Regions from separate parts of the Fictibacillus sp. Mic-4 genome, predicted to be linked through region 1. Evidence: riboswitches for the same ligand, from Rfam matches in the RefSeq annotation. Region 1 holds a riboswitch; each other region holds the start of a gene.
The links. Region 1 has a riboswitch for S-adenosylmethionine ahead of WD019_RS11230 (methionine ABC transporter ATP-binding protein). Riboswitches for the same ligand answer to the same signal wherever they lie in the genome.

Region 1 (4,267 bases):
TAGATTACTATGAAGAACAAGTTCAATCAGAAAACCGCGTGTATGAAATTGAGGAATATCAAAAACTTTTAAAAGAATTCGGGTTGAATTTTAAAGTTCTTTCCAAACATTGTCCAAAACATGTAGATGCCCGTGAAAACGCGAAAGAAATTTCCCGACTGATTGTTGAAAATAAAGAATTAGCTGATTTTCTTATGGAAAAAAAGCAACTGCCAATAAAAGATTTGTTAAGCATGGTTTCCTGCAGTCGTAAAACAATCGAAAGAAACCGAAAATATATAATAGCTGTATCATTAATTTATTTAGGCGACTTTAAAGCGTTAAAGTCATACATTCAGTCTTAAGGATGTTGTTTAAAAGTAGGACAAGCTAACGTTATACGAAGCAACTCCTTCTACATGCAGGAGGGGACACGTTACATGAAAAGCGGCATTGTAATGGAAGTAAAAAAAGGAAAGGTAATACTTCTTACGAAGGATGGATGTTTTGTTTCTGTTCGCATTCCGCCCGGCAGACAGCCGGTCGTTGGAAGCGAATATCATTCATCCTATTTTGCCGTTTCTAAAAAAAGGCCCTGTTCTTTATTGCCATCTTTTTCGCTTACACTTATTCTTTTCCTTGTCTTTTTTCTTATTTCAGGGATGATTCCTATCAAAAATGAAAATGAAGCAGCGGCCGCTTATGTAAGTTTTGATGTGAATCCAAGTCTTGAAGTGGGAGTAAATTCAAGGTTAGAGGTCATTGACGTGCAATCATGGAATCATGATGCGGCAGATTTATTAAAAAAGATCCGTTATAAAGAGAAGATGAGCCTGTCTTCTTTTTCCGGCCAGTTAATAGATGCTTTTAATGCGAGCGGGTACTTAAATGACAGGCAAGATGTAATGATTGTGACTACAGTAGTTGACCCATCAAATAAAAAGTTGTCATCTTCGCTAAAAAAAACAATTGCAACCATTAAACGAAATAAAATAGTCGCCAATCATCAAGTTACAGTAAATATAAAAGAAGCGGATTCTGAAAAACACCAGAAGGCAAGCGACAATAATATATCTACCGGGAAATATTTATTATATTTAGATGCAAAGAATAAAGGACAAAAGATTTCCCTTAAGGATGTTCAGAAGAAGACGTTTTCCGAGCTGAAAAGAAATATAGAGATAAGAAATAAGCCGAACAATAAGCGGAAAAATAAGACTATAAAAAATAAGGTCATTCATAAACATAATAAAGCCAAACGCCCCAAAAAAAGCGTTTTGCAAAAAGAAAATGAGGAAAAGAAAAAACGAGAGACCGTTTTTGTGCCAAAACAGTCGAAGGATAGGCAATCGCGTCAAATAATGAAACAGAAGCCGTTGGTTAACCATCACGACTATAAACGGCATCGCTTGAAAAATATACGCCATTCGAGCAACCAACATCCATTACATAAAAACAAGCACGATCTACATCAACGTCGAGTGAAAAAATATCGTCCGCCACACAATAAACGTAAAGCGCTGTATCACTCAGACAGGGGAAATTACATAAAAAAGCGTTACCCTCAACATCTTCAACACCATAAACCAAAACGTGTGAATAGAGGGAATGATTGGCGGAGGCATAATCATAAAAATAGACGAAAAAGTGTTTGACAGCATTCGACATGGGTGATAGAATTCAACTATAAAAATGAAAAAATAATAGAACGACTTGTTCTTATCACGAGAGGCGGAGGGACTGGCCCGATGAAACCCGGCAACCGTTAGGCGAATAACGCTTAAAATGGTGCCAATTCCTGCAAAGCGAATCAATTGCTTTGGGAGATGAGAAGAAGGCGCATAGATACATTTATGCCTTTCTGCTCATTTACGCAGAAAGGCATTTGTTTTTTCAACAAAGTAACAACAGAAAGTAGGGGAATGTAGTTGATTAAGCTCGAATCAGTGAAAAAGCTTTTTCAAACGAAGGACGGACCTGTCCATGCCGTGGATGACGTCAATATCGAAATTGAAAAAGGAGAAATATTTGGAATTATCGGCTATAGCGGGGCCGGCAAGAGTACGTTAATTCGTATGTTAAATATGTTGGAACGCCCAACGAGTGGGACGATTACAGTGGCGGGAAAAAACCTGTCGAATTTGAGTGAAAGAGAATTGCGGAAAGAGCGTCAACGAATCAGCATGATCTTTCAGCACTTTAATCTCCTCTGGTCTCGTACCGTTCGTGAAAATATTTCATTTCCTCTTGAAATTGCAGGAGTGCCGAAAGAAGAGAGGAAGAGGCGGGTTGATGAATTAATCCAGCTTGTAGGTTTAGAAGGACGCGGTGAATCTTATCCTGCTCAGTTGAGCGGCGGACAAAAACAACGTGTCGGAATCGCAAGAGCGCTCGCCAATAATCCGGAAGTATTGTTATGTGATGAAGCGACATCTGCGCTTGATCCGAAAACTACGGATAGCATCTTAAATTTGCTGGTTGAAATTAATAAAAAGTTAGGATTGACTATTGTTTTAATTACTCATGAAATGCACGTGATTCGAAAAATATGCCACCGTGTTGCCGTGATGGAGAGCGGTAAGGTTGCGGAGATCGGTCCTGTGCTTGAAGTATTTAAAACACCGAAAGCAGCAATTACTAAAGAATTTGTGAAGCAAGTGACTGAACCGGAGGAAACGATAGATACTCTTAACCATTTACTTGAACAAAACCCTAGTAGTCATATCGTTCAACTAACTTTTGTCGGAACGAAGGCGGAGCAGCCATTAATTACTGAAGTTATCAAGCAATTTGATGTAAGTGTAAATATTTTGCAAGGAAAAATGTCGCAAACACAAAATGGGCAATATGGAACGTTGTTTATTCAATTAGACGGCAGAGAGGAATCCGTGAAAGAAGCGATTCGTTTCTTAAATGAACAGCAAGTACAGGTGGAGGTGATCTCACATGCTTAATACCGTATTTCCGAATGTTGAGTGGGGCGTCTTTAAAGATGCGACAATTGAAACGCTTTATATGACGGGGGTTAGTGTACTTTTCACCTTTATACTAGGACTAATGTTAGGCCTTGCTTTATTTTTAACGAATAGAGGCAATCAATGGGAAAATAAGTTTTTTAATATGATAATTGCCGCAGTGGTGAACGTCTTTCGTTCTGTGCCATTTATTATCTTAATTATTTTATTAATTCCTTTTACAAGAATATTAGTAGGGTCTATGCTAGGTGCTAATGCTGCTCTGCCAGCTTTAATTATTGGAGCCGCTCCCTTTTACGCACGGATGGTTGAAATCGCCTTACGCGAAGTTGATAAAGGGGTTATTGAAGCAGCTAAATCGATGGGCGCTACTAATTTTCAAATCATCTTTAAAGTGCTAATCCCTGAAAGCTTGCCCGCATTAATTTCGGGTATTACGGTAACGGCGATCGCCCTTGTCGGCTATACGGCTATGGCGGGTGTAGTCGGTGCAGGCGGCCTTGGAAACCTTGCCTACATTTGGGGATATCAACGCGAACAAAATGACGTTACGTTTGTAGCGACGGTTGCGATTTTAATTATTGTGTTTATCATCCAATTTATTGGTGATCTTATAACAAAACGCATTGATAAGCGTTAAATTACAAACAAGGGGGACTATTTCTGATGAAAAAGATTTTAAGCATTATTCTCGTTGCAGCACTTTCACTGGCACTTGCTGCTTGTGGGAAAAAAGAAGAAGGAATGAGCAATGATAAAATTGTTGTTGGGGCTACTTCTGTACCACATGCAGAAATTTTGGAACAGGCTAAACCGCTTTTGAAGAAAAAAGGCATTGATCTTCAAATTAAAACATTCCAGGATTACGTATTGCCAAATAAAGCATTGGCTGATAAAGAAATCGATGCAAACTATTTCCAACACATTCCTTACCTTGTATCACAAATGAAAGATCATAAAAATTACAAGTTCGAAAACGCTGGCGGAATCCACATTGAACCGATTGGTGTGTATTCGAAAAAATATAAATCGTTAAAAGACCTTCCGAACGGGGCGACAATCATTATGAGCAATTCGGTTGCCGACCATGGACGTATGTTGCTATTGCTTGAAAAAGAAGGGTTAATTACGTTGAAAAAAGGCGTAAGCTACAATGCGCAGCTAAAAGATATCGTGAAAAACCCTAAACACCTTAAGTTTAAAGCTGACATTGATGCAGGCATGCTTCCTAAAGCGTATAAAAATGGTGAAGGCGATGCGATCTTAATCAATACAAACTATGCACTTGATGCAGGATTAAATCCGAAGAAAGA
Region 2 (4,267 bases), on a different contig from region 1:
TGTTGCCTGGCAATTTCCAGTGCTTCATAAAAAGATGAACGATGATTTCTCATATAGCTTAAAATAAAATTCGTCGTTCCATTAAGAATCGCTTCAACCCTCTCGATTCGATTAACCTGGAGCAACTCTTTAATCGTTCGCAAAACAGGAATTCCACCGCCGACACTTGCTTCATACACAAAGCGGACATCATTTGACTGAGCGATTTGCAAAAGTTCTTTTCCAGAGCGAGCAATTAAGTCTTTGTTCGCCGATATGACATGACACCCTGACTCAAGAGATTGTCTGATAAAAGTAAATGCCGGTTCCTTTCCCCCGATGGCTTCAACAACAACATCCGGCTTGTCTTTTTGAAGGAGTTCCTGAAAATTTGTCGTTACAAAAACATCTTTCGGCAGTTCCCTATTCTTAGTTGGATCTTGAATGAGGATCCCGGTAATTTCAACTGCTTTCCCTAATAAAGAGCTAAAATGACCTTTTTTCTCAACAAGCCCTGTAAATACCCCATATCCTACCGTTCCTAATCCCAGAAGCGCCACTTTAATGATTTGTTTTTCAATTCCCTTATTTTCTCCGTTTTTTTCATTCATTTTTATCCCTCCAGATAAGTATCAAGGTATAAAAAAACCCCTCTTCATAAGAAGAGGGGTTTTCGCTCGCCTCCTCTTATCAATCAGGAAAATTTTCCTGCAGGTATTAGCACCTTTTCAAACATTGTTTGAAGGTTGCCGGGCGTCATCGGGCCAGTCCCTCAGCCTCTCTGGATAAGAGTCCAATATATGTTATTTTTACTAGCATCTTAAATTAGTTAATAATGTAACACGGAGAATTTGAAAAAGTCAATGCCTTTTTCAGATTTTTAGTAAAAATCTTTTTTTAAATGGCATGTTCTTTTACATAACGATTCCACTTATGTTCGGCGCATTCTTTGCTGCAAGAGCGTTTATGCTCACGCTCGCATTCTTCGCACATAAGCAAATGTTTATTGCATTCAGGATTTCCGCACTTGACATAACGTTCTTCGGGCCTTCCACAATGGTAGCATTTCCCGACTATCCTTTCTTCACCCGTGCGGTTAACAGGAACGGAGATTCTTTCATCAAAAACATAACATTTTCCATCCCAAAGGGCTCCTTTCACCTCTGGATCATATCCGTAAGTGATAATGCCCCCTTCTAACTGGGAAACATCCTTAAATCCTTCTTTGATTAAAAAGCCGGAAAACTTTTCACAGCGAATGCCGCCAGTACAATACGTTAAAACTTTTTTATCTTTAAATTGCTCGAAGTTTTCCCGAACCCATTTCGGCAGGTCACGGAAAGTTTCAATATCCGGACGAATCGCTCCGCGAAAATGGCCGAGATCGTACTCGTACGTATTTCTCGCATCTAAAATGACGACATCTTCTTGCTGCATCGCTTCATAAAACTCTTTAGGTGATAAATGTTTTCCCGTCAGTTCATTCGGGTTAATGTCTTCTTCAAGGCTTAAATTCACAATCTCTTTTTTCACTTTCACTTTCATCTTTTTAAAGGCATGCTGGTCAGCCTCTTCGATTTTAAAAACGATATCAGAAAAGCGCGGGTCTTTTCGGAGGTCAGCCATATAGTGATCGGTTTGCTCCACCGTCCCTGAAACCGTTCCGTTCAGCCCTTCGCTCGCCACAAGAATGCGTCCTTTTAATCCTAATTCTTTACAGTAATTCAAATGTTCTTCCGCAAAGCTTTGAGGATCATCAATTGGTACATATTTATAATATAGCAATACTCTAAAATTCATGTTTCATTCCACCACCTGCTAAAATATCCTTCCCTATCATAACAAAAAACATCAAAAAAGAAAGTGTTCAAATGAGGAAACGTTTGAAAATGGAAAAAAATTTGTTGCAATCTCAAATCATCTGTTGTAAAGTTAAGAAAATTAAATGAAAACAACTCATTTCTTATCAAGAGAGGTAGAGGGACTGGCCCGATGACACCTCAGCAACCTTCAAGCCGCCGGCAAAACGCTTGAAAAGGTGCTAATTCCAACAAGTTCAGCTCTTATGGACTTGGAAGATAAGAAGAACGACTGTTATCGGTTTTAAAGTCTTCTTCTTATAGAAGGCTTTTTTTATTTTTCGTTACTACTTTAGAGGAGATGGGGAAATGTATAAAATCGAAACAAAACTCGCACAAATTGGAAACCGAAGTGAAAACGCTACTGGAACTGTAAATCCTCCAGTCTATTTTTCTACCGCTTACCGCCACGATGGGATCGGCCTATCAACAGGCTATGATTATTCACGCACGGGCAACCCTACACGTTGTCTTCTTGAAAAAACGATCGCCGACCTTGAAGGCGGGGACGCAGGCTTTGCTTGCAGTTCAGGAATGGGTGCAATCCTTACCGTGCTCGCACTCTTTCAATCTGGTGACGAATTCATCGTTTCTAAAGATTTATACGGGGGCACGTACCGTTTATTTGAAGAAGGATTCCGTAAATGGGGATTAAATTGTATTTATGTCGATACTTCCTGTTGTGACGAAATCGAGGCAGCTATCTCAGAAAATACGAAAGCGGTTTTTCTTGAAACACCAACGAATCCATTAATGGAACAGGCCGATATTCGAAAAGTTGCGGAAATAACGAAGAGACACCAAATACTGCTCATAGTTGACAACACCTTTTACACACCGCTTCTCCAGCAACCGATTAAAGATGGAGCGGATATCGTCATTCATAGTGCAACGAAATATCTGGGAGGGCACAATGATGTACTAGCGGGTTTAATCATTTCGAAAGGAAAAGAGTTAAGTGAATTGCTCGCTAAGCATCATAATGCATCCGGAGCCGTTCTCGGTCCGTTCGATTCATGGCTTCTCATGAGAGGCATGAAAACATTGGCATTGCGCATGAAACAGCATGAAAAAAACGCGAAAACGATTGTCCAGTTTTTAGCGAATCACGAAGCGGTTACTGATGTTCTTTATCCCGGAAAAGGCGGAATGCTTTCATTCCGTTTGGTGAACGAGTCCTGGGTCGACCCGTTTTTGCGAGAATTGAAACTGATCACATTTGCTGAAAGTTTAGGAGGTACGGAAAGCTTTATTACGTATCCTGCGACACAGACACATGCCGATATTCCTGAAGAAATTCGGATAAAAACTGGCGTATGCAACAGACTGTTGCGCTTCTCTGTAGGTATTGAAGATGTAAATGATTTAATTAAAGATCTTGCACACAGTTTAAGCAAAGTAAGTCAGGGGGTATTACAATGAGCGATAGTCTAGACTATACCTTTCAAACCCGGTTGCTCCATAATTCCAATAAATATGATCCGGCAACAGGTGCGGTAAGTGTTCCTATTCAACATGCATCGACCTTTCATCAATCGGATGTTGACCATTTCGGCAAATACGACTACGCCCGTTCTTTAAACCCAACACGTGAAGCGTTGGAAGAGACAATCGCTCAATTGGAAGAAGGTACAAGAGGGTTCGCTTTTTCTTCAGGAATGGCCGCCATCTCAACGGCCTTTCTTCTATTATCACAAGGAGATCATGCCATATTGCCGGATGACGTCTATGGCGGAACATTCCGAATGGTCACGGAAGTTCTCTCGCGATTCGGAATTGATCACACTTTTGTTGACATGACGGATATCAATGCGGTAAGACAAGCGATTCGTCCAAATACAAAGCTTATTTATATTGAAACACCATCCAATCCGCTCTTAAAGGTTGCAGATATTCGGGCTCTGTCTTCCCTGGCAAAAAACATCGGGGCATTTACCTTTGTTGATAATACGTTTTTGACTCCTGCTTTGCAAAAACCACTTTCACTTGGCGCGGATGTCGTTTTGCATAGCGCGACAAAATTTTTGTCAGGACATAGCGACGTCGTTGCCGGTCTTGCAGTAACAAATGATGAAGAACTCGGGAATAGACTCGGCTTTTTGCAAAATTCGTTTGGCGCCATCCTTGGCGTTCAAGATGCCTGGCTTATTCTTAGAGGGCTAAAAACTCTCCATGTACGGCTGGAACAATCGGTAAAATCAGCAAAGCAGATCGCAAATTTTTTACAGGAGCATTCATTGATTAAACACGTTTATTATCCGGGACTTTCTTCCCACCCGGGATATGAAATTCAAAGCAGCCAGGCGAATAGTCCGGGCGCCGTCCTCTCTTTTGAGCTAGGGAACGAAGTTGATCTCCGTTCATTTTTAGAACAACTTCAATTGCCGGTATTCGCTGTTAGTTTAGGTGCCGTTGAGTCGATTCTGTCT
Region 3 (4,267 bases), on a different contig from region 1:
CTTCATGCTTTTGATTATGACCGTCTTGGTTCGAAGGAAATTGTCGTTCGTCGTGCTAAACAAAATGAAGAGATTGTTACATTGGATGATGTGAAACGACAATTAAACGAAAATCATCTCGTTATTACAAACGGTAAAGAGCCCGTCGCTGTAGCCGGAGTAATGGGAGGGGCAACATCGGAAGTTCAGCAAGATACAACGACGATTCTTTTGGAAGCGGCCTATTTTAATAGCCAACGTGTTCGTGCCGCTTCAAAAGACCTTGGTCTTCGTAGCGAGTCCAGCACCCGTTTTGAAAAAGGAATTGACCGTAACCGCGTGTATGATGCCGCTCGCCGGGCCGCATCTTTAATGGCGGCCTATGCCGGCGGAGAGGTTGTCAGCGGGATTGTTGAAGCGGGAAGCCGCATCGTTGAGGAAATCAACGTAAGCGTAACACAAACGAGGATCAACGGACTGCTTGGCACGAACATTTCCCTTGATGAAATCGGTGAAAAGTTAAGCCGCCTTAAGCTTCCATACGAACAGAGTGGTGAAACGTTCACAGTAACGGTCCCGACCAGACGACCTGATATTACGATTGATGCGGATCTTGTGGAAGAAGTCGGGCGAATCTATGGCTACGATCGTATTCCGGCCACTTATCCGTTAAGTGAAGCAAGGCCGGGCGGATTGACACCATTTCAAGAGAAACGAAGAAAGGTTCGTCGTTATTTAGAAGGAGCGGGGCTTTACCAGGCTGTCACGTATTCTTTGACAACCCCGGAAAAAGCAAAAAGTTTCTCTTTTAAGAAGGAAGATGTTTATCCGATTTCGGTTGCGCATCCGATGAGCGAAGATCGGAGTACATTGCGTTTGTCCCTCATTCCACAGCTGCTTGAAGTGATTTTATACAATCAAAATCGGGCGCTTGAAGACATCGGCTTTTATGAAATTGGCTCTGTTTTTGTGAATAAAGAGCAAGAGCTGGTTAATTTGCCTGAGGAAAGAGTTTATCTTGCCGGTGCTTTATCGGGAATGTGGAACGAACACCCGTGGCAGGGGGAAAAGAAAAAGGTCGACTTTTTTGTTGCTAAAGGCATACTCGAAGGACTGTTTGCCGAACTTGGCCTTAGCACCCGGATTAGTTTCGAGAGTGGGGACGTCAGCGGAATGCACCCGGGAAGAACAGCTATTATTAAACTCGATAGCATTAAGATTGGATTAGTGGGCCAAATTCACCCGGCAACACAAAAGGAATGGGACATTAACGAAACATATGTGTTCGAGCTCGATTTAGGAAAACTGTTAGAAGCCGAAGTAGAACCGACTGTTTATTCCACATTGCCGCGCTATCCTTCGGTAACGCGCGATATTGCCTTAGTGATTGATGAAGACCTTCCGGCGGGTGACTTATATACGGTCATTCAGGAAGCCGGCGGAAATCTTTTAAAAGAAGTGAATTTGTTCGATCTATATCAGGGAGAGCGGATGGAACAAGGAAAGAAATCGCTCGCGTTTTCATTAAAATATTTCGACCCTGAACGGACGTTGACGGACGAAGAAGTTCTAAAAGCACATGAAAACGTATTGAAGAGCCTTGAAGAACGTTTCGGCGCTACATTGCGTAAATAAGGAAAAGTGTGACGAAAAGTCACACTTTTTTATTTTGAAAAATAAATCCGATAGAAATACTTGACTTTCTATTTTGAACAAATTAAAATGTTAAACAACAAACCAAACTTATCAAGAGCGGCAAAGGGAACTGGCCCGATGATGCCCGGCAACCTGCAGATTATGTAAGGTGCCAATTCCAGCAAAATGGTTGCCATTTTGAAAGATAAGGGAAATAGATTTTGCCTTAGCCTTTCCGGAATGGGAGGTTTTTCTTTTTTTTAACGAAGTTTTCGGTTCGATGAAATAGCTTATTCTTTGCGGTTTAAATAAAGCAATTCGAATAGATCGATTGGGAGGAATGGGCATGGGGAGCAAACAAGAGCATACAGAAACCATTTTTGAGCGAATTAAAGAGATGTTGGAGACGATGAAATTTGGCTCCATTACACTTGTCGTTCAGGATGGCAAAGTCATTCAATTGGAGCGAAGTGAAAAAGTAAGAATTAAATAATGTTGCGCTGACTAGACAAACTAGAGGCGGTTTTAACCTAATTGATTTAAAGGCGAAAAGTCTAATGTGGGAACTAAACAATTTGATGCATATAGGCTTGGAAGACCACCGGATCCTATTAGGTTAAGATCGCCTTTTTTGTTTAAAAAACAAAGGGGAGAGAGCACAGTGAAAAAGCAATTAACGTATGATACTTGGAGCGGAGAACAACTTAAAATTCCGTTTGAAGATGATACAAAAGGGGCGATCGAAGTTCTTCAATGGGCGTATGACGAATACGGGAAATCAATCGTTTATGCGTGTAGTCTCGGAGCCGAAGGGATGGTTCTTATTGATTTAATTTCAAAAGTGAAGGATGATGCAAAAGTTGTTTTTCTCGATACGAATGTCCATTTTAAAGAAACGTATGAGTTGATTGATAAGGTGAAAAAGAAATATCCAAAGTTGAATTTTGTTGTTGTAGAGCCAGAAATCACACTTGATGAGCAAGCGCTTCAGTATGGGGAAGAGCTCTGGAAGACCAATCCGAATCAATGTTGCCATTTGCGAAAAGTAATTCCGCTGCAAAAAGCGCTCGAGGGCAGTACAGCATGGATCACCGGATTGCGCAGAGACCAATCACCGACAAGAAGCAAAACGGAATTTATTAATAAAGACGAAAAGTTTAAATCCATCAAAGTTTGTCCATTAATCCATTGGACATGGAAAGATGTGTGGAGATACATCTATAAACATGATCTTCCATACAATCCATTGCATGATCAAGGATATCCGAGCATCGGATGTGAAAAATGCACGCTCCCAACGAATGATGCAACAAATTTACGTGCCGGAAGATGGGCATCTCTAGAAAAGACGGAATGTGGGCTGCATCAGACGTAAACAGGAGAGATAAACGATGATCGTAACGTATATAGCTTTTGCGGTAGGTTTCTTTTTTGCGATGAATATAGGGGCAAGTGGGGCAGCTGCGTCAATGGGGATCGCATATGGAGCGGGTGCCGTCCGGCGAAAAACCATCGCCCTTTTGATTTGCGGAGGGGGCATTTTCCTTGGGGCGGCAATTGGCGGGGGAGAAGTTGTCAAAACCATCGGATCGGGAATTGTTCCATCATCTTTATTAACGGTCAAAATCGTTGTCATTATACTTGCATCAGCGGCGGTATCTCTGTTTTTTGCCAATGTGATTGGGATCCCATTATCAACGAGTGAAATTACGGTTGGATCTGTAGTGGGAGTTGGAATTGCGTACAAAGCTTTATACCTGACCAATTTAGTAACGGTTATGTTTTTCTGGCTGTTTATCCCCGTTGTCGCTTTTTTGCTCGCATTCGGTGCATCAAAATTAATTAGCAAGATTGAGAAAACGTATCCGGTGATGAAAGCAAAACAACCGAAACGCTGGCTCGCTGTTTTGCTTATTGGTGCCGGCTTTCTTGAAGCATTTTCGGCTGGAATGAATAATGTAGCTAATGCAGTGGGCCCTCTAGTTGGTGCCGGATTGTTGTCCGTATCCGCAGGAACATTAGTTGGCGGGTTATTTGTTAGTTTAGGAGCGGTTTTTTTTGGCGGCAAAGTGCTTGAGACGAATGGAAAACGGATAACTCGGTTTTCCCTTTTAGAAGGATGCGCCATTTCCGGAACGGGAGGGATATTGGTCATTATCGCCTCTATTTTTGGTTTACCGGTTCCGCTAACACAGGTCACGACATCAGCGATCATCGGTCTCGGAACGGCGCAGAACGGATTTTACTTATGGCAAAAAAGCATTATTAACCAAATGATGAAAGTTTGGATCGTGTCACCTGTATTTTCACTTGTCATCTCATATGCGATGGTAAAGGTGTTCCTGGATAGTGATTTTTACACGTTTATCGTAATTGCCAGCGTGTTTTTGGCAACAATCGGATCTATTAGTCTTTTAAAAACGATTCGAAAAGAAAAACGTACATTTCATGAAGAAGGAGGTGGCATTTGATTCGTATTGCAAGCGACGATAAAAGATTAATAGCAAGTCTCAAACATAAACAAACGGAGGGAAAATAAATGAGTTTAATTGATCCGCATGGAGGTACATTAATTAATCGCTGGAACCCCGGGTATTCCTATGAAAAAATTGAAAAGGAAATTGAGTTAGACCAAATGGCGCTTAGCGATTTA

Region 2: another riboswitch for S-adenosylmethionine. It lies ahead of WD019_RS05270 (methionine biosynthesis PLP-dependent protein); the one in region 1 lies ahead of WD019_RS11230 (methionine ABC transporter ATP-binding protein).
Region 3: another riboswitch for S-adenosylmethionine. It lies ahead of WD019_RS04325 (YezD family protein); the one in region 1 lies ahead of WD019_RS11230 (methionine ABC transporter ATP-binding protein).

Annotation. Positions count from the first base shown of each region.
Region 1 covers NZ_JBBHZM010000014.1:84,326-88,592, forward strand. The annotation lists gene sigI (RNA polymerase sigma-I factor) at 1-344, shown strand, start outside; gene WD019_RS11225 (anti-sigma-I factor RsgI family protein) at 420-1,634, shown strand; SAM riboswitch class I at 1,696-1,812, shown strand; gene WD019_RS11230 (methionine ABC transporter ATP-binding protein) at 1,908-2,933, shown strand; gene WD019_RS11235 (methionine ABC transporter permease) at 2,926-3,594, shown strand; gene WD019_RS11240 (MetQ/NlpA family ABC transporter substrate-binding protein) at 3,621-4,267, shown strand, end outside.
Region 2 covers NZ_JBBHZM010000004.1:96,351-100,617, reverse strand. The annotation lists gene WD019_RS05280 (homoserine dehydrogenase) at 1-590, opposite strand, end outside; SAM riboswitch class I at 664-771, opposite strand; gene WD019_RS05275 (rhodanese-related sulfurtransferase) at 877-1,779, opposite strand; SAM riboswitch class I at 1,940-2,064, shown strand; gene WD019_RS05270 (methionine biosynthesis PLP-dependent protein) at 2,148-3,260, shown strand; gene metC (cystathionine beta-lyase) at 3,257-4,267, shown strand, end outside.
Region 3 covers NZ_JBBHZM010000003.1:113,527-117,793, forward strand. The annotation lists gene pheT (phenylalanine--tRNA ligase subunit beta) at 1-1,614, shown strand, start outside; SAM riboswitch class I at 1,720-1,826, shown strand; gene WD019_RS04325 (YezD family protein) at 1,961-2,107, shown strand; gene WD019_RS04330 (phosphoadenylyl-sulfate reductase) at 2,276-2,989, shown strand; gene WD019_RS04335 (inorganic phosphate transporter) at 3,006-4,085, shown strand; gene sat (sulfate adenylyltransferase) at 4,154-4,267, shown strand, end outside.